DNA from 2 places in the Stenotrophomonas sp. YJH_SMC_106-19 genome. Region 1 is predicted to be linked to the other one. Evidence: riboswitches for the same ligand, from Rfam matches in the RefSeq annotation. Region 1 holds a riboswitch; the other holds the start of a gene.
What was found. A riboswitch is a leader RNA that binds a small molecule or an ion and turns the genes downstream of it on or off. The one in region 1 is predicted to bind thiamine pyrophosphate.

Region 1 (15,349 bases):
CCATAGGCGTATCAATGGAACTTTTCTGGGGACTGGGGGCTTGTGCACAGTCGGCCCCCAGAGCGGCTGCCCAAGTTGCTCAATTGCCAACTCTGCGGCCACGTCGGCGATATCTAAGCCGCACATAGAGGACGTATCCAAGCCACCTGGCTAAGAAGTCGGACTGGCCCTACCGTTAGCGCACCTGCTCGCTTGCGCAGTTCAAGGAGCAAGCGATCTAAACGAACTTCCCGCGCTTCACGGTGAAGCGGCTAATGACTGCGCCAGACTTGCGCGAATCGTCGAAGCACTGACTGACGACGTCGACTGTGTGCTGCCTGCGATGCAAGTTATCTTACGCTGCGCCCGAATCAGGAAGGCCTACAAGAGCCGTATGCCGGGTCACTACTCCAGGTATGCAGTGCAGCTCCGAATTCAGCGCTCGCTCTTCCTGGCGATCTCACCTGGTCGGATCAACTTGGCCTTCCGTGCTCCTGTGAAGATGATTGAGGAGGGCATTGAGGAATTCGATCTAGTGAAGCGTGTTGCTAGACAGTTCCGCATCCCAATGGAGACCTCTGCGGGACTAGCTCGATCTGCCTCCACTGTATTGGGCGCTGATAGTCGTAGCAGTGATCAGGGCAGCCTCTAGGTTCCGATGCCCGTTCAGTCCGGAGCATCGGCACGAGTGGCACGCTCGTAGCCTTCGGTGTGCCGAAACAGCGCCAGCCCTACCGTGACTGGGGCCCGCTCATGTCCAAAAGAGACCAGTAGCCTTTGTGTCGTCGGCGATTCAAATCCGTTAAGCGGCATAGATGGTGTTACATGCATCGCTGCCTGTACTCCCTTGCATGTGATGCGCACGCTTCTCCCGAGTGCTCCGCAACTCGTGCGGAGGGCTTCGACCAACTCGGATGCAGCCGCGCTGGGGGCGGCGATGTTGGTAGCGGCAAGTAAGTTGCCGAGCGATACGCGGAATTTTGCAGCGGCCTCGGTTGCTTCTACCGCCAGCGCCTCAAATGGATTGATCGGCGCGTTGAGTTCGATTGCGCTGTCTGTCGACGCGGGAGGTGTCGACTGCGCTGCACGAGTATGGAGATGAAGGTGTTCCCATAGCGCACCTACATCCGTCACGATAGCAGCATTGCTGATCTGCGCCATGAACAGCGCAACCTCCAAATTCACGCAGCGAACCATGAAAGTCTGTGAGAGCGCTTTCGGGTCTTCCACGATTTGGAGCAGTGCCAGCGGATCGTCCTCTCCCTTGCGCCGCATCTGCGCCAGGATACCTAGGTAATGATCCTCTTCGCGATTCGGCGCAGCGGCCCTAATCAAGGGCAGCAGGGCGCGATCAGGTAGCTGCAGTAGCGAGCGTTCAAGGTCATCGCGCAGCATCCAGCTGAACTCTTCGAGTTGCTGCGGGTCCAAGCGCCACTTAGCGGTGCGCTCCGCTGCCATCGCCCGCATGGCGTACTGGAACTCAGGGTTAAGGTCGCCTGGGTCGGGGAACACCAGTACCTTACCGGCGAGGATCAATGGCTGGAGCATCAACCAGAACATGATGTTCTTGAGGAATTGTTGCTTGTGCTGCGCAGGCGAATTGATCGGGCTGTATTCAGGCCGCAGGTTCCGGGAGGCGAGAACGGGATCCATTACCAGCACCTGATCAAACATTGGCACCAGGCTTACTATGCTCTCGCCAGCGGTTCGGGGGTCAGATGGACCCATGTAGATCGCCCTTGGGCCGCCGCCGCTAGGTCGTGACAGCAGTGAAGCCAGGTCCGTACCCTCTGGCCAGAGGCTGCGGGAGATGCGATGTAGCGTCGAGACTTGATCGTCGGAGAGCGTACGTTGGACGTTATGCCATGACTCATCTTCCGTCAGCTTCAGCACACCGCCAATGGCCCGAAGAAAACTGAGATTTCGTTCGCGCAGACTCAACACATCCCACGGTGGGCGCTCCCAAGGATGAACTCTTGCGCAGCATTCGCCAAACATCGCTTCTGCGCCACACGGGCACCGGTCCGTGGGAGCCAGTACAGCGGCCGGTGGCGCTTTTGCGACAAACTCGTGGTCTCGTGACGTGCGGCCATAGGAGTCGCGATAGCCGAAGCTGCCATCCTTGTAGCCGATGTAGATCTCGCCGCCGTGGCGCCACAGCTCCTGCTTCGGCGGGAGTAGCAGCCGGGTGAGGGTTGCCATGTCCATCTGGGCGGACTGCTCCGGGTATAGCCAGTCTTGCTCTCCTGCCGCTATGTACTTATGTGCACGTGCCTTGAGCCAAGCATTCACCGCGATGACGGCATCGGTGTCGAAGCGTCGACCCCTTATCAGCGCATCGGTGCGTAGCATCGTGTGCCCGAAGTGACGGGCATTGACGCGCTTCGCGGTCAGCTCCACGCTGTCTGGATCTTTGGCGTAAGGAACGTGTGTCAGGATTAGAAGATGATTGGCATCCAGCGCAAACAGTGTCTGCGTCCCGTTCCACGTGACCGGGGCTTCATTCGACAGCTTGAGCGACGATGCGTCGAGCGGAAGACCGGCATTGAAGGTCGTGACTGGATGGTCGGTGACCAAGAACTTCACTTCAGAGTCCTCAGCCGATACAACCTCATGCATGCACTCGGCCCAAAGGGTGCCGAACATTTGGCGAAGGTGCTGCATCTCCCGCATTAGCTCGATCTGAGACAGCGCCGGGTATCGGCTGCGGATCCACTCCAAACCCTTTGGTGTGCGCAACTTCTGCGCTCCTAGGTATGCCAGCATCGGCTGGTACTGGTCGTGGACCTGCGCAGCGTCGCCGCCAGTAAATGCTCGAACTGCCTTCGCGCCACAGTCGTCGATACCCTGGAACAACACTGTTTCGATCTGGTCGTTGAGGTGCTCCCCAAAGCGTGTGATGTATAGGTCGTTCTGCCAGAAGCAGGCCTTGGGGGGGCGCTGTCGCGGTCTCGCCAGAATCGCGGTTCCATCGGGCCGCAGGTGCGGGGGGGCAATGTCTAGAAGCCAGTTATCGGCGTCAGCTATGCGGAACCCGCGCTGGTACCACTCGGGAACGTAGTGATTCTCTCGGGATGGCTTTTGTGGCTTGCTAGGACTTTGGAGGCTCGTCATGGGGTTGGGGTCGTCCTCGTACTGGCTGCATATGTGTCAAACAAAGAGGCCGACAAACCACTGCGTCGCTTCGGCGTCAATCGCGCCATCTATATACACATCAGCACGGTCCACGCGACTGGCAGGAATGTTGACCACCAAGTGCACTCCCATTGCGTAGGCATAACGGCCGGCCTGGTCAGTCAGCCCGCGCAGCTTCCAGATGTCCTTGGCGAAGTCACGGTTGATGTGGCGCTTGGCCTCAACGACCAAGAGGTTATGGGCCTGTGTGCCGACGTGATGGACGACAAGATCCGGCACGATATTGGCATCATGCATGTTGCCTGCGATATCGGGGTAGATCAGGTCCTTGACTACGCGGTCGCGGCGATCGTACTCGTTGTTGACTTGGTACTCCGGAAACCGTAGCCGGAGACGCACATACAGCTCCGCCACGACTGCGCGTTCTCCAGGGGCGGCATACCTCAGGTGCTCGTCTTGCAATAGATCGACGATCGCATCGGCCAGGCGCTCCAGAGTGTCAACGACTGTGAGCACCATGCCACCACGCTCCTGTACAAGTGCACTGCGACGATGTTGATCTTCAGGAGCGCGCGGCTCGTCCCAATCCTATAGCCAAGATCGCCGTAGGATCTGCCCTTTCAGCTAATCCCGAATGGGGCCCGCCCCTCGCGTTAACGCTCCCGCCTATGTTAGGGCTTGTCATGCGACGGGCATCGGAACTCGCTTCATTCCGACTAGCCATCGATTTCACCGAAGTCCCTGGTGAATGACTCCGACTTTTCCAACGTCGCCCACAAGCTGCCATGACATGGTCGAGTATCCCATATGCCATCGGCCCCTATTACATCGAAGGATTGGTCTGTATTCCTTAGCGACAACTTCGCCCACGCCGAGGACCGCTTCGTCGCGGCTTCGTTCATAAGTTGATACGAGGTCAACGAGGCGCTTAAGCCTTGGCTGTCTTCTTGCTGCGTTTGGCCTTAGGTGCCGTCCGCTCGACCTCGAGGCGTTTCGAGACCTCCGGTACCGGATCGAACCGGAATGAACTGGCTCGAAGGTACTCGGGAACTTGGTCAATTGCGATCCATCGCCTTCCTAGGCTCTCGGCAACTGCTCCCGTCGTGTTGGAACCGGCAAATGGATCCACAATCAAGTCGCCTGGTTCAGTCAAAAGCTTGATGAAAAATTCTGGCAGCTGGCTGGGGAAGCGCGCTGGATGGATCTTCAATCCTTCGGCTCTGCATCGCTCGGTGTAACGATCATTGGCGGAATTGTTGCCAAACTTCAGCAGATCGGTAGGGCTGTCGTCTTCGATCACGTTGGCCGGGATGGCACCTCCGGCGTCTGCGCTAGCAAACGATGCTTTGATCGCATGACCGGAAGGGCGCGTAGTGGAGCGGACTCCTCGTTTGGCGAGACGCAGCATATCGGGGCTGTAAGGCTTCAGAACGTTGCGATTGTTCGCCTTGGGCCACTCGGTCTTCGATAGCCACCAGACATACTCGACGGAGTCTTTGACCCGCATCCGGCGAACGTTTACCCACTCCGCGGGCGTAGGCATCTTCGCAGGGTTGTACCAAAAGCACTCCTGAGCTAGGTGGTAACCAAGCTCCTCTACCAGAGCGATCAACAGCTTGAAGTGGTAAAGCGAACGAGTTGGAGCGCCCTTGTTGTAGGAGCCTCCGATGTTTAGAACAAAGCTCCCCTCATCCTTGAGCACCCGACGAACTTCGCGCGCAAACGGCAACATCCAAGCCACATAGTCGCTCTTGTCGGCGTTGCCATACTCTTTTTTGAAATGCAGCGCGTACGGAGGCGAAGTGATGACTGCATCTACACTGCTGTCGGGCAACGCGCGGAGCACTTCCAGGGAATCCGCTAGATATGCAGCACCCGCTTCTGTCGTGTAGACAGCTTTGAAGCCATCGATTTGGGGCACTTTCCCGTCTCTGGACGGATCAGTGTCAATGCTCAGGGGGGCAGTGCCGGCGACGGCCATAGCAGATCCGCTTTAGAATAGGTCTCAATTGTAAACGGTACCCGAAATTGGTTGCTAATGTCAACACATTTCAAGCGGAGAGCATTGATGACTGGATCAGTCAGTCAGACGCTGCTCGTCTCCGAGGGACCTCCCGTCAGGCCATCGCCCGCCTAGTAGATCGCGGCCGCCTCTCAACGCTTGAGATTGCTGGTCGAAAACTGGTGCGGCGAAGCGAGGTCCTGACCTTCGATCCGTTGCCCGCTGGAAGGAAGCCGAAGAGATGAGTGTGAACGAGGTCCGAGCACTGCTCGCGCGTATGGATAGGGCTGACCTGCATTCCGTGCTTGACGTATTGCGCAAGGAGCACAAGCTTGTAATTCACCCGATTGAGGAGGCTTGGAGCACCACTGCGGAGGCGGTGCTGGAGGCGATCTACGCCGCTCCGGATCTCACGCAGCGTGGCGTGCGCGGTGTGCTTGCAGAGGCGATTTTCCGAACTACGGTTGTTCCCAGCATTGGCGGATGGAAGGCCATCGACTTTGAAGGAGATCTGCCTTACGACTTGCTGATGGATCCACAGGACGGGCGGGAACCGCTCAAGGTCCAAGTGAAGAACCAACGTCGCGAAAGAGGCATTCCGAAGGTTATTGCAAAGCTTGCAGCCAGCGACGCTTACCCAGTCTATGCGGTCGAGACACAGAGAACACGCACTGGGAAGCGAGCCGGCGACGATGGACAGCAGACGGCTACTCGGCCCTACCGGTTCGGAGAATTTGATCTTCTTGCGGTATGTCTCCACCCCTCCAGTGGCAGCTGGGAGGATTTCATATACTGTCCAGCCAACTTGCTACTCGCCCGACCCTCGGAACCAGATTTGCTTGCCGTGATGCAACCCATCTACACCGATGGTAGCAATGGATGGACGCGAGACTTCGAGCAAGCAGCCGCTGCTACCTATTCGGCAGCAAAGAATCAGGCTTGACCTTAGGTAAGTTAGTCATTAGCGATGAGCTAGTGATTGCGTGGCATAGAGAAACCCCGCGAATCAGTTCGGACACCGACCGCAAAAGGAGCTTACGTGGTGAAGGCACAGGAATTGCCGGTTGACAGCATTCGGCAGATGACCCAGCAGGAATTTCTGGATGAGTTCTGCTTAGAAGGCACTGATCTCGACGAGCGGTGGGCGTTTGCAGAGCCATTTGAACGCATATGTGCATGGGCGGAGGGCGCCGGTGCGACTTCAATCGTGATTGGCGGGTCCTTCGTCACTAAGAAGAAGGAGCCGAACGACATCGATCTCTTAGTCTTCTTCAAGGACTCGGCTAGCATTCGGAAGTGCTCAGAGTCGATGTTCATCAAGGAGGTCCGCCTCGACATCCAGCTCTTAGCGGAAGACCAGGTTGAGCTGACGCGAGCGTTCCTGTACCTGCTAGGAAGAACGAAGTCCGGCCAAGTGGCCAATCCCATCCAGATCAAGCTGCATCCTGATCAAACGTCTTTGCGGGTGCCCACTTCTGCTCCAATCCTTTACGAGCAGGTGCGCGACAGCTATGAAGGTAGGGTCCAGATCCATGTACACCGCAGCAAGGGGCTAATAATTCCGATTCACGGCATCAACACGCATGCCGAGTGGCTGCAGTACTTTTCGTTGATGGCGACCAGTTCCGGCTGGGGATTTGCGCCATTCGTGTATGGCCGGGAGTGGCTGACTACGCTGGTAAATCCGTTTCGTCGAAAAGCGTTGGTGCAAGAATTTAGGATCTGGCTGAATGAGGTGAGGGCCGTTCATGACGGCCCGATCTGTATCTTCGCACACTCGCTTGGGAGCTACTTGTTCGCGCGCTACCTGGCTTCGATGGGCGGCTTGAATGAGCGCTTCTGCGGCGTCATCTTTGCCGGCTCTATCGTGAGTACCGATTTCGATTGGAAAAGCTACATCGATGACGGAAAGGTGACGGCGGTACAAAATACTTACTCACCTAACGACTTCTGGGTGAGCAAGATGCCGAAGTTTGAGCTGTACGGAAGGGCAGGCGCCAACGGCTTTCAGCAGGAGCACGAACGGCTTCAGCAAGTGAAAGTCGATCTCCTGAGCCACACAAACATGTTCTATCGGGATCTGATCGAGCGCACATGGATGCCGTTCTTCGAGTACTCGCTCCGGGTCTACAAGAATGACCCGTCCGCGAAACGTAAGATCGGATGATCCCGACGGATAGTTGACGCGGATTTTTCCTAAGGATTCTCTGAGAAATCTCGCATCCGATCAGCGGTGACGTACGCTGGGTGCGTGAACGTCAGACCTCGCCAGTCAACCCATCAAGTTGTGCGAGCTGGGGACCGGTGAGCAAGCGGACTCTGATCCAAGCTCGCCTTTGTCCCCATAGTCTGTGTAGGCGATCGCTCCCATAGTTTGTGCAATCGGCACGAACTATGGGGGCGTGGCTAGTCGACCAGCCCCGGAGTTCCCTGAACAGCAACTTCATTCATGTACCGGTCAGTTCAATATTCAGGGCTGATTTCGCCAACAAACGGATAATTCACACCTGTCGACCGCCTCTCCTCTCTCCCCCTCCCGGGAGGCGGTCGACGAAACCAAAATAATTAAAGGTGTGTCCCGATGAACAAGAATTCGCTGCTTGCCCTGGGTCTGCTGGCTGCCCTGCCGTTCGCTGCATCGGCTGCCGATGGCCTGTCGTACAACTACGTTGAAGGCGGCTACGTGAACACCGATGCCAAGGGCGGCGACGCCGATGGCTGGGGCGTGAAGGGCTCGGTGGCCGTCCACCCGAACTTCCACATCTTCGGCGACTACAGCGCGCAGGAAACCGACCGCTTCAAGAATGACGTCGACCAGTGGCGCCTGGGTGTCGGCTACAACTACGGCATCGCACCGAACACCGACCTGGTGGCCCGCGTGGCCTATCAGAAGTACGACGAGAAGCGCGGCCTGGACTTCAATGGCTACTCCACTGAAGTGGGCGTGCGCACCGCGTTCAACCCGTACCTGGAAGGCTACGCGCTGGCCGGCTACGAAGATTTCAGCAAGAAGCACGGCTACAACCCGGACGGCGAGTTCTACGGCCGCGTCGGTGCCACCGCCAAGTTCAACCAGAACTGGGGCCTGAGTGGCGAAGTGAAGCTGGCCAAGGCGGGCGACCGCGAGTGGTTCGTCGGCCCGCGCTTCACCTGGTAAGAAACGCTCTGTCGTTAGTGCGTGTAACTGGCGTGTGACTCTCTCTCTCTCTCTCCCGCACGCCATCGAAGCCCGGCCTCGCGCCGGGCTTCACTTTTCTGCGCCCCAAGCGGCTGGCGCGCGACTGAGAACCGCTCCGTCGCAGCGGAAGCCGTTCCGCTATGATCGCGCGCACATCGCTGCACCATGCGCGATGCGCCCGCCTCAAGCCCGCAGGAACTGCCGTGAATTCCCAGCCCGAACCGATCACCGCCCTCAATCACACGCTCGACAACGAGCCGCAGCAGATCACTGCGCCGTTGACCCACTCGGCCGCCTTCCTGGTGCTGAAGGTGAAGGATGATGCGGACTCGATCGCGAAGGTGCGCGACGTGCTGGCCAGCACCGATGACCTGATCAAGAACACGGCCATCCGCGAGATCGAACGGACCTTCACCTGCAACGTGGCGATCGGCCACCGTGTGTGGCAGCCGCTGGTTGGCAGCACGCCGCCGCGCGAGCTGCATCCGTTCCGCGAGATCAAGGGCGCCACCCACACCGCGGTGTCGACCCCGGGCGATCTGCTGTACCACATCCGGGCACGCACGATGGACCTGATCGTGGCGTTCGAGCGCAACCTGCTGATGGCGTTCGGCGATGCGGTGGAGACGGTCGATGAGGTGGCCGGCTTCCGCTATTTCGACGGCCGCGACCTGCTCGATTTCGTTGACGGCACGGCCAATCCGGAAGGGTTGTCGCTGCCGGACGCCACGATCGTCGGCGACGAGGATCCCGCGCATGCCGGCGGCAGCTACGTGGTGGTACAGAAGTACCTGCACAACCTCGACGCATGGCGCGCGCAGAAGACCGAGGTGCAGGAGGCGATCATCGGCCGCACCAAGCACGACAACACCGAGCTGGACGATGCACCGGCCGACGCGCAGAAGTCGCACAAGACGCTGTGCACCATCGAGGACGCCGACGGCGAGCACGACATCCTGCGCGACAACATGCCCTTCGCCAATCCGGGGCGCGGTGAATACGGTACGTACTTCATCGGCTACACGCGCCGCCTGTGGGTGATCGAGAAGATGCTCGAGCGCATGTTCATCGGCAACCCTGCGCCGCTGCATGACCGCATCCTGGACTTCTCTACCGCGATGACCGGCGTGACCTTCTTCGCGCCTTCGCGCAAGGTGCTGGCCGACCTGGGCGGGTGATGCTTGCCCGCCATCTGCCTGTCATCCGCGCCGTCGACGATGGAGCGCTGGACGACTGCATGAGGGTGCTGCCATGGAATCCGTACTTCGCGCCGACCGTCGCCGCTGGTGGCGACCGCTGGCATTGCTGATCGGCCTTCTGGCGCTGGGCGGCGCCGGGGCCGTCTCGGCCGAGGAGGCTCCACCACACTGGATGGCCTACGCCGCCACGGCAGGCAGTGAGCTGCAGCAGCGCCTGCAGCAGGAGCAGGACCCGAAGGTGCAGCGCGTGCTGGCCTGGCTGCAGGAGCACCCACAGGTGCCCACGCCGCTGCCGGTCAGCCTCTGGATCGCAGCCGATGGCCGCATCGCGAAACTGGAATTCGACAGTCTCGGCGATGCGCAGGCGGACGCGGATCTGCGCGCGACGCTGCAGTCGGCGCCGCTGTCGTCGGCGCCACCGGGCGACATGCGCCAGCCGTTGCGGTTGGGGCTGGTGCTGCAGCCGAAGTGAGGTGTACCGAGCGGCACTACCGCGCCGGCAGCAGCTCGCGCTCCCGCGCCGCCGCACTCCAGGCGCGCAGGCCGAATACTGCCAGCCCCAGGAAGAACACATACAGCGCGGCCGTGACGTGCAGCGACTTGAACAGGTACGCGCCCATATAGACCACGTCCACCCCGATCCACACCCACCAGCACGCCACATGGCGGCGCGCCTGCCACCACTGGCCGACCAGGCTCAGGGCGGTCAGCATCGCGTCCAGCCATGGCAGCGCGGCATCGGTGAAGGTGTGCATGACCGTGCCCAGCGCCACGCCACCGCACAGGCCGATGATCAGGTCACGCAGCAGTTTTCCGCGTGCCAGCGGCACAATGCGGATGCTGCCCTCATCGGCGGCGTGCTGGCGCCAGTTGATCCAGCCATAGACCAGGAAGCCGGCGAAGGCGACCTGCAGCAGCGTGTCGGAGTACAGCCTGGCCTCGGCGAACACCAGGCCGTACAGCGCCACCGACAGCAGGCCGACCGGCCATGCTGCCAGCCGCCGGCGCGCCATCAGCCATACGCCCAGCACGCTGCACAGCGCGGCGGTCCACTCGAGCACGGCGCCGCTCACAGCGCGAACGTCACCGACAGGCGTGCCTGTCGCGGTGCGCCGGGGAACAGGTAGTAGTCACCGCCGCTGCTGCCGGTGTCGCGCCAGTAGAAGCGGTTGAACACGTTGTCCACCGACAGGTTCCAGGTCACGGCGCGCTCATGCACGCGGTGGCGGAAGCGCAGGCCGGCATCGAACACCGAATAGTCCGGCGCGCGTACGCCGCCGTCGGCACGGGCCACATTGGCGGCGGCATAGCGCCAGCCACCGGTGACATCCAGGCCCTGCACGAACGGCAGTGCGTAGGCCAGGTGCACACTGGCACGCACCTTCGGCACGTTCACCAGCTGATGGCCTTCCTGGCCCGGCGTGCCGGTATCGCGTGCACGCGCCTGCAGCACGCTGGCGCTGGCGACGATCTGCAGCGCATCGGTCAGCTGGCCGTTGGCGGTCAGCTCCAGGCCGGTATGGGTCTGCGTGCCGCGCTCGACGAAGGTGTAACCGGCATCGCTGTCATCCGGCATGGCGTACTGGTAGGGCTGCGAGATGCGGAACAGCGCGGCGCCCAGGGTGAGCGACGCAGCCGGCACGTACTTGACGCCGGCTTCCAGCTGCCGTGACTGCACCGCCGGCAGGAAGGCATCGGCGTTGGAGGTCCAGAACGGTGCCTCCTGGCCCAGCGCAATGCCGCGCACATAACTGGCGTACGCATTGAGCTGGTCGGTGGCCTTCCATACCAGCGCGGTCTGCGGCAGGAAGCGCGACAGCCGGCTGTGCCGCTGCGGCTTGCCGCGCTTGTCGTAGGCGCGCTCGTCCAGGCGGACGAAGCGGCCACCAGCCAGCCACTGCCAGTCATCGCCGAACTGCATGCGGTCCAGCGCGAACACGGCGGTCTGGCGGCTGTCCAGACGCCGTGCGGACGGGCCGGGCATCAGCGGCGAGGGCTCGTACACCGGCACCTGCGTGTCGTGGATGTTGCTGCTGCCTACGTACTCGTTGACGCTCGGTCGCCTGTCCACCGTGCGGCGGAACGTGTCGGCGCCGACCGTCAGCTGGTGGCCGACGCTGCCGGTGTCGAAGCGGCCACGCAGCTCGGCGCGCGCCTGCTGGTTGCGGCGGGTATCGTCCGGACTGCGGTAGTCGTAGATGTCGTAGTCGCCGTTGGGGGCGAAGTAGTTGCCGGGCACGCTGCCATCAGCGCACGCGTCGGCGTAGTAGCAGCCATAGGCGAAGGCGACGTTGTCGTCGATCACCGAGCGGCTGTGGCCCACCGACAGCCGCGACTGCCAGCGCTCGTTGAAGTCGTAGGTGTGTACGGCGGTGATGTTGGTGCTGGCGATCTCCACCGGGCGCTGCCACGGCTGATAGCCCAGCAGGTGCTCGCGGTCGACGCCACGGGGCAGCTCCCGTGCGCCCAGCAGCTGGTAACCAGACACCGATCGCTGCGAACTGGTCTGGTAGTTGGCGTCCACTTCCAGCTTGCCGCGCTCGCCGATCAGCCAGTCCGCTGCAAGCGAATAGAAGTTGCGGCGGCCGTCGGCATGCTCGACGTAGGACTCGCTGCCCTCCCAGGCGGCATTGAGGCGGATGCCGAAACGCGGCGTGATCCAGTGGCCGACATCGACGGCGGCATAGCGCGAGCCTTCCGAATCGGTGCCGAGGGTAGCCGTGCGCACTTCGGCCGGGCGCTTGCCGATGTAGTTGATGATGCCGCCGGGTGCCATCACCCCCGCGGCGAGGCCGGCCTCACCCTTCAGGATCTCCACCGCCTGCACGTTCTCCAGCGCCAACCGCTGCTCGCCGGCGATGGCCAGGCCATTGAAGCGGTAGCCGGTGGCGGCATCGAGCGCGAAGCCGCGGATGGCGACGTTCTGGTAGTAGCCCACCGGCGCGTAGGCATCACCGAGCGAGGCGTCATTGCTTGCCAGTTCGGACAATGAGCGCACCTGTCGACGGTCGAGGTAGTCGCGTTCGAGCACGTTCACCGAGGCCGGGGTGTCCTTCCAGGAGCCGGCGCCGAATGCACTGACCCGCGCGCTGTCGGCCGCCGGCCTACCGGCCTGCACGCGGACCGCTGCCAGCTCGGTGGGCGAACGTTCGCCGCTGTCGGCTGTCACGTCGGGGGAGGCTCCAGCCTCGCTGGCATGCAGCGGCAGCGCGGCACAGAGGGCGAGAGCGAGCAGGGTGGGACGCAGGCAGCGGTTCATTCGATTCGTCTTCGGACAACAGGGGAGACGAAGCGACGGCGCGCAGGTGCACCGGCCCGGAACGGGGGTGTGGCTGCGGCTCAAAGCTCCCTACGCCGGTGCAAACCGGATCAGGTTCCAAGGGACTCTCTCAGCCTGCAGATCCAGGCACCCCCGCTTCAGGCCGCTATTTCACTACAGATGGCAGGGATTTGCGAGCCGATGCCCTTCAGGCGGCGGCATGCAGCGCCTGCAGCAGGGCCTGGCCGGGTGCGCTGGCGAACCACGCGGCATGGCCCAGCATGAAGGGATACCAGGCGACATCGGCGTTCGCCGTCGAGCCGGTGATGCCTTCGAAGTACTCCACTTCGGACAGTGCGAAGTCGAAGTGGACCATCGGCAGCAGGTCCGCCAGCAGGTGCAGGCGGGTGGCCGACAACGGCAGCACTTCGCGGTAGCCGTCGAGCAGCGCCAGCGCGATGTCGATGCGCACCGCCTCATGGCCCCGCTCCAGCTCCAGCCAGGCCACGGCATTGCGCTCGATCGCGGTGGCCAGGTCGAACAGCGCGCTGGTGGGTGAGGCGAGGCCGAAATCCAGCATGGTGCTGACGTCGTCGCCGCGCCACAGCAGGTTGGACACATGCCAGTCGTTGTGCGCCCACAGCGGCGGCTCGGCGGACAGGCGCTCGGCCAAGCCGGCATGCCAGGGCAGGACGTCGCGGCGCAGCTGCGCCTGCCACGGAATCCGCGCCAGGTAGCGCGCCAGTCCCGGGCGGTCGGGAAGACCCGCTTCCAGCGCGCTGATGGGGTCGGCGGCGCGGATCAGCTCGTCTCGTGCCACCAGGACATGCGTGCTGCGCTGCGGGGCGTGGTAGCTGGCGGCGGCCTGATGCAGCCGGGCCAGCATGCGTCCGGCAGAACGCGCCCGTGCGGTGTCCGTCAGCAGCGTCCAGGAGGCGGCGTCGCGGTACAGATCGTCACCCACCCCCGGCGAATGCAGTTCATAGGTCCAAGGCCCATGCTCGATGGCGCTGTCGCCTCCGGCGGTGGGCAGAACCTTCACCACCGGCACGCCGGCAGCGTCCAGATGGGCGATGAAGCGGTGTTCCTCCTGCAGGCAGGCGGCACTGCGCACGCTGCGGTGGTGGCGCTTGATGAACACCCGGCCGCGGGCACCTTCGGCCAGCGCGGCGGCCGACAACGGCCGGGGGCTGTGCCAACGCAGGGCGCTGTCCGCGTCCAGCACCGGATAACGGCGGGCCAGCCAGGCAACCTCGGCTGCATCGATCGCGGGCCAGTCGGCAGCGACCTCATCGTTGTTGAGGCCCTGCACGCGGTGGGCGGTGGAGGTCATGCGGGGGCCGGGGGCAAAGGAGTCATCCAGGGCTGCGCATTCAACGCCATGGACGGTCCGGACGCAAACGGGCGGGTCATCGACCCGCCCGTTGCCGGTGATGCCGGGCAGTGCCGGCGAGGGTTACCAGCCGCGGTGGCGACCGCGGTCGTGGTAGTAGCGGCGGTCGCTGTCGCGCCAGCGGCGGTCATGACCGCGGTCCCGATAGCCATAGCCCCGGTCGTAGCCGCGCTGGTAGCCGCGGTCGTAGCGGCGGTCATAACGACGGTCGTGGCGGTCCGGGGTGGTCAGGTTGCCGATCGCGCCGCCGGCCACGGCACCGCCGACGGTGGCGGCCGGATCGCCATTGGAGATCAGGTGGCCGGCGACGCCGCCCACCACCGCACCGACGACGGTGCGCTTGTCCTTCCTCGACATGGCGCTGGCGTCGCTGACCACGGCGACACCGGCCAGCAGGGCCAGGGCCATCGCCACGCCACGGAAGCTGAGAGCGGAAGTACTGAGCATGTTCGGTTCTCCTGTAGGGGCATGACACGGTGGGCAGGGAGGGCGCGGGCGCCCTGGCTGCCGTAGTGACCACGCTGGCGCCCGGAGATTGCCGGAACATTGCGTGGGCCACTGGGCGGCGTGCGTATTCATCTAGCGTCAGGCGGCATGAAGCCTGCCTGAAAGTTCAACGGCTGGATGGACAGGATTCAGATTTTGCCGTCACGCAGATAGTCGAACAGCTCCGCATCGCCTTTCAGGCCCAGCTTCAGCATCGCATCGCCCTTCTGCCGGCTGATGGTGCTGACGCTCTTGTGCAGCTGCACCGAGATCTCCTTCACCGTCATGCCGGTGCCGAGCAACCGCAGCACTTCCAGTTCGCGCGGCGACAGCGGTTTGCCGTCGCCTTCGCGCATGCGCCAGCTGCCGGCGGCCTCGACCCGCTCGCGCAGGCTGCGGCTGATATAGAGCTGGCCGCGGTTCACCGCCTGGATCGCCTGCGGCAGCTCGTCCATCGACGAACTCTTGTCGACCAGGCCGAGCACGCCGCTGTCGAGCACCATGCGCAGGATCGCCAGGTTGCTGGAAACGCTGAGCATCAGCACCTTGAGGTCGGGATGGCGGCGCCGGATCATGCCGATCATGGCGAAGCCATCGGCCTGGGGACTGCCGGGCATCGAATAGTCGGTGACCAGCAGGTCGCATGGCTGGCTGGTCAGCAGCGCCATCAGCGCCTGGGCGCTGTCGGCTTCACCGACGACCTGGCCAACGCCGCTGG
Region 2 (15,349 bases), on a different contig from region 1:
GTCTGCCCGCAGCTGCCGGACCTCAATGCCACCACCTTGCTGGGGCAGATCCGGACACTGCGCCCGGAAACCATCCGTATCGCCCTGGTCGATGCCCAGCACGGCAACCGGCCACCACCGGCGCGCCTGATCGGCGTTGCCCACCGCTTCCTGCCGCTGCCACTGGCGCCGGAAGTGCTGCTGGAGGCCTTGACCAGCCTGGAAGAGCTGCGCGAGGTGCTGGACAGCCCGCGCCTGCGTGATGCCATCGGCCGCATCGAGAAGCTGCCTTCGCCGCCACACCTGTACCTGAGCCTGACCCAGGCCCTGGAACACGATGACGATACCGACAGCGCCGACGTGGCCAAACTGGTCGCCGCCGATCCTGCCATCGCCGCGAAAGTCCTGCAGCTGTCCAACTCGGCCTTCTTCAGCCAGGGCCGCACCATCGCCGATCTGCGCACGGCGGTCACCCGACTGGGCCTGTCCACCCTGCGCGACCTGGTCCTGGCAAGCGAGGTGTTCTCGGCACCGACGCTGTCTGCGGCCGAACGCAACTCGCTGCAGCAGCGCGCCCTGCTCGCCTCGCGCCTGGCCGCCCGCCTGCTGCCCGATTCCAGTGCGGAACTGGGTGCCACCGCGGCGCTGCTGGCTGATATCGGCCTGCTGCTGCCGGGCGTCCGCAACGAGCGCAGCGAGCCTGCGCTGGCCGGCGACCTCCGTCCCGGGCACGCCGAAGCCGGCGCCTACCTGCTGGGGCTGTGGGGCCTGCCGATGCCGATCATCGAAGCGGTGGCGTTCCACCTGCAGCCGCAACGCGCCACGACCCGCAGTTTCTGGGTGACCGGCGCGGTGCACGTGGCGCTGGCGCTGGTCAACGGCGATCCCGTTGACGAGGACTACCTGCAGCGCGCGGGCGTGCTCAATCGACTGCCGCAGTGGCGTGAGCATGCCAATGCACTGATGGGGCTGACACCCACTGACGCCTGAGCGGCACGCGGGCGACTGCCGTCACCTCGCATGAGGGCGCGTCCAATGGACGCGCCCTTTTTTCTCTCTCAGCGCTGCGGACAGGCGTCCAGCACGCACAGACGCCATTGACGCTCGCACAGGGCCGGGGCGTTGCCCTTGGCCAGGCACTCCAGCCGGAGTTGCTCGCAGTACACACCGCCGCCGCAGACGATGATGTTCTGTGCGGACAGCGGGCCCACCAGCGTTGCATAGATCAGGACGGCGGCCGATACCTGGCGGAAAAGCGTGCGCTTCATATCCATCTCCCAGTGTCCGGTATTGGACGCACCTACTGTGCTGAATGCGACAAGAGCAGACAGTGACCGCACTCACTTTCCCGACCTGATCAGAATTCCCTTACAGAAACGAAAAGGGCGGACCTTGCGGTCCGCCCTCCTCGTTCTGCTATCGCACTTCGATGGATCAGAAGCGCTGGGTGTACTTCATGTACAGGAAGCGACCCACGTCGAAGCCGCCGTAGTAGGCGAAGCTCGAGTTCGGCTGGGTGAACATGATCGGACCCTTGTGGTCGAACACGTTGTTGGCGCCCAGCGCGATGGTGGCATCCCACGGTGCCTTCCAGCTGACCTGCAGGTCGTGGAAGGTGTTGGAGCCGGTCTTGCGCAGCGGCGACTTCTCACCGTTCTGGTAGCGGTCGGCGTCGTCGCACGGACGGTTGGCCACGCAGGCTTCGTTCATGCCCGAGTAGTAACGTGCGGTGTACGCCACGCCGAAGTCACCCTTCGACCAGGTCAGGCCCAGGTTCGAACGCACGCGGAACAGGCCCGGCTCACCGACACGGCCGATGGTGATGTTGTCACCGTCAGCGTTCTGGCCCTGCTCGTCGTACTTGGCCAGGTAGCTCGTCTGCCAGTCGATCGCGAACTGGCCGATGGCCAGCTCCGGCAGGCGGTACTTGATGCCCAGGTCGTAGCCCTGGGTTTCCATCTGGCCGAGGTTGGCCAGGCCGTAGGTCATGCCGTTGATGTGGCCATCGCCTGCACGGGTGTGCGCGGCGCAACGCGAAGCATCGCCCAGCACGTAGCAGTCACGCAGGATGCGGTCGACGCTGTCAGCGATGATCATGTCGCTGATTTCGTACTTGTACCAGTCCAGCGAGATGTCCAGGCCCTGCACCCAGCGCGGGCTCCAGACCAGGCCGACGGTGGTGCTCTTGGAGGTTTCCGGGGTCAGGTTCGGGTTGGCACCCGAGATGAACTGGTCCGGCGTTGCACACGGGGTCGAGGTGCACGGAATCAGGCCCTGGCCCAGCTGGGTGTAACCGACCGGGACGCCCGCCGCCGAGCAGGCCGCGTTGCCGTTGACCGAACCCGGCGCGGTGATGCCGCACGGATCGGTGTACGACTCGAAGCTGCTGCTCAGGCCACCGTACAGGTTGTCGATGGTCGGAGCACGGAAGCCCTCAGCCCAGGTACCGCGAACCAGCAGCTCGTCCAGCGGACGCCAGGTGAAGCCGAACTTCGAGTTCAGGGTGTCGCCGAAGTTGCTGTAATCCGAGTAACGGGTCGCAGCATTCAGGGTCAGCTCCTTGGCAAACGGCATGTCCGCCAGGACCGGCACGTTCAGTTCCAGGTAGACCTCGTCCAGCGAGTACTCACCCTGGGTGGTCTGCGCGCCCAGGCCGGTGGACTGGCCCGACTGTGCGAAGGCATCCGGCGAGAAGCGGCCTTCTTCCTTGCGGTGCTCGACGCCCACGGCGAAGCCCAGGTCACCGGCCGGCAGGGTCACGATCGAACCCGACAGGTTGGCGGTGAAGCTGGTGGTCTTGGTCAGACCGGTATCGGTGAAGTACGGGAACAGGAAGTCCTGGGTGGCCTGGTCGGCCAGCGAACCGGCACCGGCAACGCCGAACGGCAGCAGCGGGTTCCACGGACGGCAGCCGCTGGTGGCGAGCGGATCGGACATGCTGGTGCCGCAGCGGGCGACGCCATCAGCACCGATGAACGAAGCGCCCAGCGCCTGTTCCGATGCGATCAGGCTCATGTCACCGTGACCACGCTTGGTGGTTTCGTTGCGGTTCCACAGCGCGCCGACGTCCCAGTCGAAGGTCTTGCCGGCGAAGTCGAAGAAGCCGCTGATGCTCGGGGCGAAGCGCAGGGTCTTGACCTGGCTTTCGGTGGTGCGCGGCACTTCCCACAGACGGCGGCGGAAGGTCAGGTCTTCACCGGTCGGGTTGAACGCGCTGTCGGCCGACAGCGGGGTGTCGAAGGATGCCGACTGGTACGGATAGCCTGCGATCTGCTGGGTGGTGTTGCGCTCGTTGTAGAGCACGTCAGCGTTGAACGAGATCGCGTCGGTGAAGTCGTAGTTGCCGTTGACGTACAGCGACTTACGCTCGATACCGGTCTGCACCATCATCTGCTGGTTGGCATTGACGGCGTCAGCGGAGGTTTCCAGACGGTAGTCGGCGCGGTTGGCCGGGTTGCCGCCATCACGCAGGGTGTACCAGCGCTGGTCGCTCGGGCCGACATAGCCCGGCTCGCCCTGCTTCAGGTTCGGGGTGACGCACGGGTCGCAGAAGCCACCCTTCTGGTTGATCGGGCTGGCGCCCGAACCCGGGTAGTTCGGGCCGGCGTTGCCGTCACGGCTGAACCAACGGTCCTTCGCCCACACCGGATCCTGCTTGGAGTACTCGGCGGACAGGGTGACACCGCCGCGCTCGCCCATGCTGCCGAGGGTGAACGAATAGGTTTCGGTGTCGCCGTCGCCCTTGCCGTACTGACCGACATAGACGCTGGCTTCAGCGCCGTCGAAGCGCTTGCGGGTGATCACGTTGACCACGGCCGCGATGGCGTCCGAACCGTAGATGGCCGAGGCGCCGTCCTTCAGGATCTCGATGCGCTCGATGGCGGCCATCGGGATCTGGCTCAGATCCTGGTAGCCGGCGGTGGTCGCGCCCAGGCGCTTGCCGTTCATCAGCACCAGGGTGCGCTGCGCGCCCAGGTTGCGGATGTCGACGTAGTAGCCACCGACGTTTTCGCCCGAAGCCAGCGACTCCGAACGGGAGATGGCCGGGGAGCCGGCCGAGGTCAGGTTCTGCAGGACGTCGGCAACCGAGGTGTAACCCTGCTTTTCCAGGTTCTCACGGCTCAGGGTGACGATCGGCTGCTGGGTTTCAACGGCAGCGCCGCGGATGCGCGAGCCGGTGACCGAAATGCGGTCCAGGTCGGTGGTGCCCTTTGCTTCCGGTGCTTCCTGTGCGGAAGCGAAGGCGGGCGCCAGCGCCAGCGCAATGCCGGCCGGCAGCAGGCCGAACCGCACTGCGGGGTTACGAACGTTCATCAATCTCTCCAAGGTACGTGTTAGCAGCGTGTTAAAACACCCCAGCACGTTACGATTGCGTTGCAGCGCTGTATTTGCGCGAACCAACCAGAGACTTTGCGGATTGTGGCGGGAGCAAGCCGCCGTTTTCCCTGAAGCGCGAAGCGGACTGCCCGTAGCGGGCGCGGAACGCCCGGGCGAAGCTGCAGCAGTTGTCGAAACCACTGGCCGCGGCGACCTCTCCCACCATCATGTCGGTGTCGCGCAGCAGGTCGGCGGCGCGCTCCAGGCGCAGCCGTGCCGAAAGCGACTGCGGGCTTTCTTCATACAGGCTCTGGAACGTCTTGGAGAGATACCAGCTGGAGAAGTTGGTCAGCTCGGCCAGTTCGCCGATGCGTACGACGCGGTGGCTGTTGCCTTCCAGATAGAGGCGGGCGCGCTGCATGCGACCGAACACCTGGCGCTTGCGGCTGCGCGAACGGCCAGGGCAGCGCTGCACGTTGTCGGCCAATCCACGCTGCAGGCCGGCCAGATGCAGCAGCAGCGGGCGCAGGTGCTGCGCCGGGTGGCCACTGGCCAAGGCATCACGCCACAGGCGCAGCGCGACGCGAGCGTCACTGCGGCCCATCCGGCCGCGGCCCGCGTACAGGCCGCAGTCGGCCATCTCCGCCAGCACACGCAGCGCTTCCACGTTCAGGTTCAGGCCGATGCACAGCCCGTTGCGCCCTGCCTGCACCAGCGGGCGCGATTCCTTCTCGAACGCGATCCATTCGCCGTGGCGCAGTCGGAAGCGCCCCTCCTTGGCCTCCACCCAGGAGCTGCCGCGCACCTGCATCCACACGGTGAAGCTGCTGCCCGCGGTCTGCAGGCTGCCGAGCCGGGCCACGCCCAGGCAGGTCGGCACGACGTCATCGAGTGCCTTGTCCAGGGAGACGGATTGGCCACGATCGGCCAGTGAGAGTTGACGCATGGTGCACCACGGATTTGCCAAGTACAGGCCTCCGTTTTGCCCAATCAGGCGGCACCGCGTCAGGAAAGACCGACGAGATCGCCACGAATTCGCGGCGAGATCCCGACGAAAAAATTACGAAGGCCCATTTCCCTTGAACATCAACATCTTGGAGAAGGCCGGGAACAGCGCTGGGGCCTTTTCGGGCAGCCGCATCACGCCGATGTCGGCGCCATCACTGACTGCCAGAGCGACAAACAGGGCCGTCCCGTCTGCGCTGGCGCTGAGTCCGTTGCTCGCGCTCAAGCGCTGCGCGTCCAGGCAGCGCCCGGCATCCTGCTGCCCGGCGGCGATGCGGACGAGGATGGTGCTGCAGCGGGTGGAACTGCCGAGATAGCCGATGCTGTCGTGGCCGGCAACCGTCCACGAGCGGTAGCGCCAGCGGCTGGGTTTGTCCTCGCTGATCTGCCGCACGCTGTCCGGGGACAGCGCCGCGTCCGCCGCCCACAACCCCTCCGCCGCCAGGCGGGTGAACAGCACCCGACGGCCTGCGCGGTCAAAGCGGACCTGGGAGACGCCGTCGATGCTCGCCAGCCGCCGCCAGGGTTGGGTGCTGCGATCGAACAGACTGAGCCGCGTACGCTGGTCGGCATCACGTTCGACCACCAGCAGCTGCTCGGGCGTGGCGCCATACAGCGCCTGCAGCGGCTGTTCGGCGGGCACGGGCAGCGGTTGCAGACGCTCGTCGCGGGGTGCGATCTCGTAGACCACCGCGCGACCGTGTGCATCGCGCCCAACCACCAGAAGTTGCCGGCTGTCGGCCGACCAATCGGGGGCCTGCCGTGCTTCCGGGCGCAGGCCCTCGATCGGCCGCAGCGAATCGGGGCGTTGCATGTCCGCCCACCAGAGAGCGAAGCTGCCCGAGCGGTCAGAGGTGAATACCAGCTGGCGACCGTCCGGTGCTGCCATCGGTTGACCGTCGCGGCCGCTGGACGCAAACAGGCGCTCCGGTTCACCGCCCTGCATCGGCACCTTGAACACGCCGAACTGTGCACGGCGATGGACGAAGGCCAGCATGCCGCCATGCCGCGATACCGCCGGCCACTGCGCGTCGTCCAGTCCGGCATCACGCAGCGTGCGCCGCTCGATGTCGAGGTAATAGAGCCGCACCTCGCTGTCGACCCGGCGGCCGAACACGATGGTGCGGCCGTCGCCAAGCCAGGCCCATCCGCGCAGCTCGGCCGACTCGCTGGTCAGCTGCTCCGGCGTGCCACCCGCGGCAGGAACCCGCCACAGGTCGCCCATCTGCGGGTTGCGCACGAACACCAGCCATTTGCCGTCCGGCGAATAGCGCGGCGCGTAATCGAAATCGTCCTGATCGACGGCGTACTGCAGCGGCTGCCACTGTCCGCTGGCCAGATCGAGTACTCGGATACCGCGGTGGGCATAGCGGCCCACCATGCTGCCGAATACCAGGCCGCGCCCGTCGGGTGTCCAGTCGAAGCTGAGCAGCTCGGTGCCATCGCAGCGCGTGGCCTGGCGCAACGCGCCGCCGGTCGCACTGGCGATCAGCACCTGACAACCCCCATCGGCGGAGAAGCGGGCAAAGGCGATGTCGCGTCCATCCGGCGACCAGTTCGGGAAGCGATCAACCGCACCCTCAGGAGGAACAAGCAGCTGCCGCGCCGGCGCGTTGCCGGACGTCTGTACCTTGATCGCACCGCCGCCCAGGCCATCCTCGCTGGCACCTTCGTAGGCCACCTGCGAACCATCCGGCGACAGCGTGGGATAGGTTTCGAAGCCTGCGGTGGCGGTGATCAGCCGATAGGGCCGCTGCGGGCTGCCGATCACCCGCGTGCCGTTCTCCACCGCCGCCTCCACCGGAGAGCTGGCCGGCGCACGGCGCAGCAGCAGGACCGTCATCACCAGCAGTGCGGCCAGCATCAACAGGCCCAGCACCAGCAACAATCGACGTCGCAGGTAGCGCCAGCGACGGCGTCGCATGTCCTCCGGGGCTGGCGTGTGCACTTCCACGACCGCGTTGGAATCGCCAGCCGCGCCTTCGGCCTCGACCGCCAGTTCCGCTTCGGGCTCGGGCATGGCCTGCACCGGCACGCGCAGGCGGTAGCCGGTCTTGGCGATCGTCTCGATATACGCCTGGCCGTTGTCATCGTCGTTGGCGAAGGCTTTGCGCAGCTGGGTGACCGCCTGCGTCAGCACATCGTTGGTGGGCAGCGTATCGGGCCACACCTCGGCGAACAGTTCTTCGCGGGTGACCACGCGCCCGGGTTGCCGCAGCAGCACACGCAGCACGCCCAGCGCCTTCGGCGTCAGCCGGCGCGGGCGACGCGCGCCGGCAACTTCGACCTCTCGCGAGGACAAAGTGACGACACATTCGCCAATCCGGATCCGATCAGATTCGGTGGGCTGGATTTCGCTGCGGTTCATTTTTTGCTAAACAGTAGAGACAGTTTCCGGGCAGTGTTCGCCTTCGATACCGTCCCCAACGGGGAACAGCGAAAAGCCAGACTCCGCACAAAGCATCGGCGCATACCGCAAAAACAATGGAGCGCGCGAATACTAGCCTATGCCGGTTACCTCGCCTATCGCGTGGTCGACATCAGGCTCTCTCTCGCCGACGCATTCACATAACTTCGCACCATCATTCGCGCCCTTTCGGGCGCGAAATTTTTATCTGCCATTCATTTTCAGAAGCGCCGCAGCATGGTCAATCCGACCAGCCGCGAAACCACCAAAGCCACGTACATCACGCCTGAGAACTGCTCCAGCATGACCAGTGCGCGTGCCTGCGGATGCAGCGGCACGACATCGCTCAGGCCGACCCCGGACAGCAAGCTGAAGCTCAGATAAAGCAGCTCCATCCAGCTTCGCTGAGGTCCCTCGCTGCTGCCCTGGAAGCTGCCCGGATACCACTGTTGGCACACCCCAAATGCGAAGGCGAATGCCCACGCGAGCAAGGTGAAGGTGGCGCCGGCCGCGAACAGTTCGTCGCGGGTGACTTTGTGGTCCTGCAGCATGTAGGCGATCAGGGCGCCGGCCGTATAGAAGTAGAGCAGGCTCTCCAGCAGCTGCGCGGTGGTCACCAGCGCGGCGCGGTCCAGCAGCGCGCCGGCGATGGAGAACACCACCGCCGGAATCGCCAGCAGCAGTGCCAGCCATGTACCCAACGGGCTGCGCTGGACCACCCACAACGCCAGGCCCAGCACCGCCATTCCAAACATGCCCAATGCGGCGCGGCCGGCGGCCGTGTCGTCCAGCGCGGGATACAGCATCACCGCCAGCAGCTGCGCGCCCAGCAGCCACGCGGACGGATGGCGGCGGGCGATGGCCAGCCAGCGGGTGGTCACGGCAACAGGCATGGCGTCCCTTCCCCGGAAAGATGGGCGGAGGATAACGGGATGCGCGTGAGGCGCGCGATGCAGCGCCGCCGGGGCACGCCCGGCGACGCAAGTCCGGTCAGCCCTGCTGGTAGACCTCCGCGCCCGCAGCGCGGAACTGCTCGGACTTCTCCTTCATTCCGGCCTCGGCGTACTCCCGCACGTCCTGGGTGATCTTCATCGAGCAGAAGTGCGGCCCGCACATCGAGCAGAAGTGCGCCAGCTTGTGCGCGTCCTTGGGCAGCGTCTCGTCATGGAATTCCTTTGCCTTCTCCGGGTCCAGCCCGAGGTGGAACTGGTCTTCCCAACGGAACTCGAAGCGCGCCTTGCTCAATGCGTTGTCGCGGACCTGCGCGCCCGGATGCCCCTTGGCCAGGTCGGCCGCATGTGCGGCGATGCGATAGGCCATGATGCCGTCGCGCACATCCTGGCGGTTGGGCAGGCCAAGGTGTTCCTTCGGCGTCACGTAGCAGAGCATCGCGGTACCGAACCAACCGATCATCGCTGCGCCGATGGCACTGGTGATGTGGTCATAGCCGGGCGCGATGTCCGTGGTCAGCGGCCCCAGCGTATAGAACGGAGCCTCACCACATTCGCGCAGCTGCTTGTCCATGTTTTCCTTGATCAGCTGCATCGGCACGTGCCCGGGACCTTCGATCATCGTCTGCACGTCATGCTTCCATGCGATCTTCGTCAGCTCGCCAAGCGTTTCCAGCTCGCCGAACTGCGCCGCGTCGTTGGCGTCTGCGATGCAGCCCGGGCGCAGCCCATCGCCCAGCGAGAAGGTCACGTCGTAGGCCTTCATGATTTCGCAGATGTCCTCGAAGTGCGTGTAGAGGAAATTCTCCTTGTGATGGGCCAGGCACCACTTGGCCATGATCGAGCCGCCGCGACTGACGATGCCGGTCACCCGCTTGGCGGTCAGCGGCACGTAGCGCAGCAGCACGCCGGCATGGATGGTGAAGTAGTCCACGCCCTGTTCGGCCTGTTCGATCAACGTGTCGCGGAAGATCTCCCAGGTCAGTGCCTCGGCACGGCCATCGACCTTCTCCAGGGCCTGATAGATCGGCACCGTGCCGATCGCCACCGGCGAGTTGCGGATGATCCACTCGCGGGTCTCGTGGATGTGCTTGCCGGTGGACAGGTCCATCACCGTATCGCCCCCCCAGCGGATCGCCCACACCAGCTTCTCCACTTCCTCGGCAATGCCCGATGACACCGCGCTGTTGCCGATGTTGGCGTTGATCTTGGTCAGGAAGTTGCGGCCGATGATCATCGGCTCGCTTTCCGGGTGGTTGATGTTGTTGGGCAGCACCGCCCGGCCACGGGCGATTTCGTCGCGGACGAACTCCGGGGTGATGATCTTCTGGATGGATGCGCCGAAGGCTTCGCCCGGATGCTGCTGCAGCAGGCCTGCATCGCGGATCGCGTCCAGCCGCTGGTTCTCGCGGATGGCGACGAATTCCATCTCCGGCGTGATGATGCCGCGGCGCGCATAGTGCATCTGGGTGACATTGCCACCCGCACGGGCGCGGCGCGGCAGGCTGCGGGCCGGGAAGCGCACCGCATCGAGCTTCGGGTCGTGCTCGCGATCGCGGCCGAAGGAAGAGCTCAGGCCATCAAGCTGTTCGGTGTCACCCCGCGCTTCGACCCAGGCACGGCGCAGGGCCGGCAAGCCCGCGGACAGGTCGATGCGCACGTCAGGATCGGTGTAGGGGCCGGAGGTGTCATACACCGTGACCGGCGCGTTCTCTTCGCCGCCGAACAGGGTCGGCGTGCGGCTCAGTGCGATCTCGCGCATCGGCACGCGCAGGTCCGGGCGCGAGCCGGTGACATGGATCTTGCGCGAGCCGGGAATCGGCCGGGTCACGGATTCGGAGAGTTGCTGGGCCTGTTGCTGCAGGGCGGAGAGCTGTGCGTTCATCGGGCATCGTCCAGGAGGGTCAGGGACGAAGCGGCGGCGCACTGCCCCCGCACGCGGACGGCCCTTGGGCCGCGTCCGGGTGCGGTTGCATTGCAAAGCTTCCCTACGCCGGTATGAGCCGGATCAGGTTCCAAGGGACTGTCTCAACCGTGGCCGATGGCCGCGGTACCCCCGCTTCTTGCCGGCATTAGACCATAGAACCCCTGCAACAGGGCCACCCGACAGGGGCGGCTGCGCGTCGCGCGACATTGATGAATTAACGCAACCATGACATCGCGTTCAGTAACGTGCACGCGCATCGTGTCGCTGCGACCGATGACGCATCGCCGCCATCGCGGCCCCTGCCCGGCTCGCGCTCGAGTGCCGCCGGCCCCTCGCTGCAAGCATTTGCTCGCTCCCTCAATCCCTTTGATCGGAGAAGCTCCTTCATGGTGTTTCGTGTTTCCATCGCACTGGTCCTGTTGCTGGTGCTGCTTGCCGGCGTAGCACCCGGTCCCTTCAACGCCGTGGTGCAGAGCATCCTCGGCGAACTCATCCGCGGCATCGGCTGGCTGTACCTGCTGGTGGTGTTCCTGGCGCTGGTGTTCCTGATGTACCTGGCGTTCGGCCGCTTCGGCAACCTGCGCATCGGTGGCGAAGACGCCGAACCCGAATTCTCGCGGGCCAGCTGGATGTCGATGCTGTTCGCCGCCGGCATGGGCATCGGCCTGGTGTTCTGGGGGGCGGCCGAGCCGATCTCCCACTTCAGCAAGCCGCCGGAAGGACTGGCACCGGAAAGCATGGACGCCGCACGTGCAGCGATGCGCTATGCGTTCTTCCACTGGGGCCTGCATCCGTGGGCGATCTACGCGCTGATCGGTCTGGCAATGGCGTGGTTCCAGTTCAACCGCAACGGCCGCGGGCTGGTCAGCGACATGCTGCAGCCGATCATCGGTCATCATCATCGGGGCTGGATCGGACGGATTGTCAACATTGCCGCGGTGGTGGCCACGGCAATCGGTGTGGCCACCACGTTGGGCTTCGGCACCATCCAGATCGCAGCCGGCATGCAGCGCGTGTTCGGCGTGCATGCCGGTGTGCCGCTGCAGCTGACCATCATCGCCGTCGCCTTCGTGCTGTACATGGCCTCCACCCTCAGCGGCGTGGAGCGCGGCGTGAAATGGCTGTCGAACTTCAACCTGGCGCTGGCCGCCCTGCTGCTGGCACTGGTCCTGGTGCTCGGGCCGACCGGCGCGATCTTCAATACCTTCACCACGACGCTGGGTTCCTACCTGAACCAGCTGGTGACGATGAGCCTGCGCATGTCACCGTTCTCCTCCAGTACGTGGGTCGCCGACTGGACGATCTTCTACTGGGCCTGGTGGATTTCCTGGGCACCGTTCGTGGGTTCGTTCATCGCGCGCATCTCGCGTGGCCGCAGCGTGCGCGAGTTCGTGGTGGGCGTGGTACTGGCGCCGACGCTGCTGGGCTTCTTCTGGTTCTCGGTGTTCGGTGGCACCGCGATCTGGTCGCAGATCTTCGGCCATGCAGACCTGGTACAGGCGCTGGGCAATGGCTATGAGACCGTACTGTTCACCCTGTTCGACAGCATGCCGCTGCCATTGCTGCTGTCGTGCATCGCGCTGGTTCTGCTGATGATCTTCTTCGTGACCTCGGCTGACTCGGCGGTGCTGGTGCTGGCCAGCATGTCCACCGACGAGGCAGGCGACCCGCCCGCCAAGCGCAAGCTGGCCTGGGGTGTGGGCATCGCACTGATCGCAGGTGCGTTGCTGCTGGCCGGCGGCCTCGACGCACTGCAGGGCATGATCACGATCTCGGCACTGCCATTCGCGCTGCTGATGGTGCTGGTGATGGTCTCGCTGTACCGGGTACTGGACCAGGAGTACACGCGGGAGCGGCGGCAGGCACAGCGCCAGCGGCACATGATCGATGCGTGGATCGCGCGCGAAATGGCGGCACAGGAAGAAACCCAGGCCGAAGCAGCGCGCGCGCAGGATTCGGATTGAGGGTGTTCGGCAGCCTGCGCCGGAAAAACACGAAGGGGTCGGATCCGTTTCCTCTGGAAGACGGATCCGACCCCAACCCACAGCGCGCGGCTGTTGCTGTTGCTTTTGATCTTCTTCTTTCACTTCAGTGGCTGACGCGCACGGAAATTGTCGGGGGGCGTGCGGGGGGGAAGGACGGGGGTGTCCGCGGCATGGATGCCGCGGCCAAGCCTACAAGGACGTATTCACGGCGTCCCCCGGCATTCCCATCCGCACGCCCCAATCCATGATCGGCTCTGGCGATCAGCCGCGAGGGGGCTCAGCCCGGTGGCCGGGAGACCTCAATACCCCGCCGCCTGCCCATCCTTCCGACTCTCCGACGCGCCGTAGTACACGCCCGTGTCCGGATCCCGCATGATCGCCTGATACCCGCCGTACGGACCGTCGGCGAACACGATGCGATGCCCCTTGCGCATCAGCGCGCGCACCGTTTCGTACGGGAAGCCCGTCTCCAGGTTCACCTCCCCCCCATCGGTCATCGCCGTGGCCTGACCGGTCGGCTCCGTGGAACCTTCATGCTGGATACGCGGCGCATCTCCGGCCTCCTGCAGGTTCATGCCGAAGTCCACCAGGTTCATCACGATCTGCGCGTGGCCCTGCGGCTGCATCGCACCGCCCATCACGCCGAAACTGGCATAGGGCTTTCCATCCTTGGTGATGAACGCCGGAATGATGGTCTGGAACGGGCGCTTGCCCGGTGCGTAGCCATTCGGATGGTTCTTCTGCAGCACGAACATCTCGCCGCGGTCCTGCAGGATGAAGCCGAGCCCCGGTGGCGCCATGCCGCTTCCCATCCCGCGGTAGTTTGACTGGATCAGCGACACCATCATGCCGTCAGCATCGGCCACGGTCATGTAGATCGTATCGCCCTCCTCCAGCTGCTTCGGCGTGCCCGGCTGCACTTCCTTCAACGCCTTGTCCATGGAAATCAGTGCACGCCGCTGCGCGGCATACTCCTTGGAAATCAGCTTCTGGACCGGTGCGGGCTGGAAGGCCATGTCGGCGTAGAAGCGCGCACGATCGGCGAAGGCCAGCTTCTTGGCCTCCACGAACAGATGCACGTGCTCGGGCGAGCCGAATGGAATCTTCGAGAAGTCGTAGCCTTCAAGTACGTTGAGAATCTGCAGCGCGGCGATGCCCTGGCTGTTCGGCGGCAACTCCCATACGTCGTAACCGCGATAGTTGCTGCTGACCGGCTCGACCCACTCGCCGTGGTGGTCGGCCATGTCCTGGTAGCTCAGGTAGCCACCATTGGCCTTGAAGTAATCGCCGATGGTGTGGGCGATCTCGCCCTTGTAGAAGGCATCCCGGCCGCCGTCGGCCACCTTCTGCAACGTATCGGCCAGGTTCGGGTTCTTCCACATCTCGCCCTTGCGCGGCGCATGCCCGTTGACCGTGAACTGTTCCTTGAAGCCGGGATACTGCGACAGCCGTGGCACGGAACGATCCCAGTAATAGGCGATCACCTCGGCCACCGGGTGGCCTTCGCGCGCGTAGCGGATGGCGGGCGCAAGATTGTCGGCCATGGGCTTGCGGCCAAAGCGGCCATGCAGGGCGAACCAGCCATCGACGGCACCCGGCACGGAGACCGGCAACGGCCCGGTCGCCGGGATCTCCTTCAGGCCGCGGCGCTGGAACTCGGCCAGGGTCAGCGACTTCGGCGAGCGGCCGGACCCGTTGTAGCCGTACAGCTTCTGTGTCTTCGGGTCCCAGACGATGGCGAACAGATCGCCACCGATGCCATTGCCGGTCGGCTCCATCAGGCCCAGCGCAGCATTGGCGGCGATGGCGGCATCGACCGCCGAGCCGCCGGATTTCATCACGTCCAGTGCGATCTGGGTGGCCAGTGGCTGCGAAGTGGCCGCCATGGCGTGAGGCGCGATGACTTCCGAGCGGGTGGCGAAGGTGTGGCCGGTGATGCGGTCGGCAGCGAGGGAAAGCGCGGGCATGGCCGCCAGGACGGCGGCAGCCAGCAGGGAACGGGCAAGGCGTCGGGACACAGTCGGGTTCCGATGGAAGGGTGGTAGCACCGATCATCGCCGCTGCGGCCTTCACGCGGTATCGGGCAGAGGTCATGGGGCGAGGCGGCCGCGGCGACCGCTGCCGGCACCGGGTCATGCCCGGCGGGCAGAACCCCCAAAATCCGCGCAAAAACCTTGGTGAAAGGAGTGAATTCGGGTTCACCGAAACACTTTCAGCGGCAACCATCCTTGCGCCACAAGCGATTCCGCTGGACGCAGCGGAAAGTGCCTGGAATCACCCCGACAAGGGTTGACATCGTCAAAACAGCTGTGTTTCTCTCGATCACATGCTGCAACACAACACACCACCGCGAACCCACATCGAAGCCGCCGACATCGGCGCCGCGTCGCTGCGTTCGATTCTTGTGCTCGTACTTATTACCCAACCAACAGGTGCGGGACGAGCCAGCGTGTAAGCAGATAGAACACACCGGAACTCGATCAAAAACCCGCACCCGCCCAGGTGCGGGTTTTTTCATTTCAAGACCTGGTTTCAGACGCAACCACCATGACCACCGCCTTCTGCAAAACCCGGACCCGCTGCACCACGATGCCTCGTGGCGGCCGTTCCTGTGCGATGCGCGGCCCCTCCTCCACCGCTTTCCCCTGACCGGCCGGTACGTCGCTTCGACGACCGGCCGTTCTTTTTTCTTCCCACCGCAAGGAACCTCCCCCATGAGCACCAACGACCTGCCCCAGACCAAGATCGCCGTCATCGGCTACGGCAGCCAGGGCCGCGC

Region 2: linked by a shared signal. The riboswitch ahead of thiC (phosphomethylpyrimidine synthase ThiC) and the one ahead of AC5P5M_RS14945 (TonB-dependent receptor) in region 1 are both predicted to bind thiamine pyrophosphate.

The regions. Positions count from the first base shown of each region.
Region 1 covers NZ_JCAFRQ010000005.1:152,344-167,692, forward strand. The annotation lists gene AC5P5M_RS14900 (hypothetical protein) at 646-2,838, opposite strand; gene AC5P5M_RS14905 (hypothetical protein) at 3,130-3,633, opposite strand; gene AC5P5M_RS14910 (DNA-methyltransferase) at 4,043-5,095, opposite strand; gene AC5P5M_RS14915 (hypothetical protein) at 5,358-6,059, shown strand; gene AC5P5M_RS14920 (DUF6932 family protein) at 6,159-7,283, shown strand; gene AC5P5M_RS14925 (OmpO family porin) at 7,698-8,273, shown strand; gene AC5P5M_RS14930 (Dyp-type peroxidase) at 8,498-9,472, shown strand; gene AC5P5M_RS14935 (hypothetical protein) at 9,546-9,965, shown strand; gene pnuC (nicotinamide riboside transporter PnuC) at 9,982-10,554, opposite strand; gene AC5P5M_RS14945 (TonB-dependent receptor) at 10,563-12,752, opposite strand; TPP riboswitch at 12,823-12,917, opposite strand; gene AC5P5M_RS14950 (phosphotransferase enzyme family protein) at 12,961-14,085, opposite strand; gene AC5P5M_RS14955 (glycine zipper 2TM domain-containing protein) at 14,209-14,592, opposite strand; gene AC5P5M_RS14960 (response regulator) at 14,781-15,349, opposite strand, start outside.
Region 2 covers NZ_JCAFRQ010000001.1:987,253-1,002,601, forward strand. The annotation lists gene AC5P5M_RS04410 (HDOD domain-containing protein) at 1-969, shown strand, start outside; gene AC5P5M_RS04415 (hypothetical protein) at 1,038-1,247, opposite strand; gene AC5P5M_RS04420 (TonB-dependent receptor plug domain-containing protein) at 1,414-4,293, opposite strand; gene AC5P5M_RS04425 (helix-turn-helix transcriptional regulator) at 4,343-5,242, opposite strand; gene AC5P5M_RS04430 (winged helix-turn-helix domain-containing protein) at 5,357-7,669, opposite strand; gene AC5P5M_RS04435 (ion channel) at 7,930-8,601, opposite strand; gene thiC (phosphomethylpyrimidine synthase ThiC) at 8,699-10,543, opposite strand; TPP riboswitch at 10,626-10,726, opposite strand; gene AC5P5M_RS04445 (BCCT family transporter) at 10,972-12,549, shown strand; gene ggt (gamma-glutamyltransferase) at 12,870-14,588, opposite strand; gene ilvC (ketol-acid reductoisomerase) at 15,285-15,349, shown strand, end outside.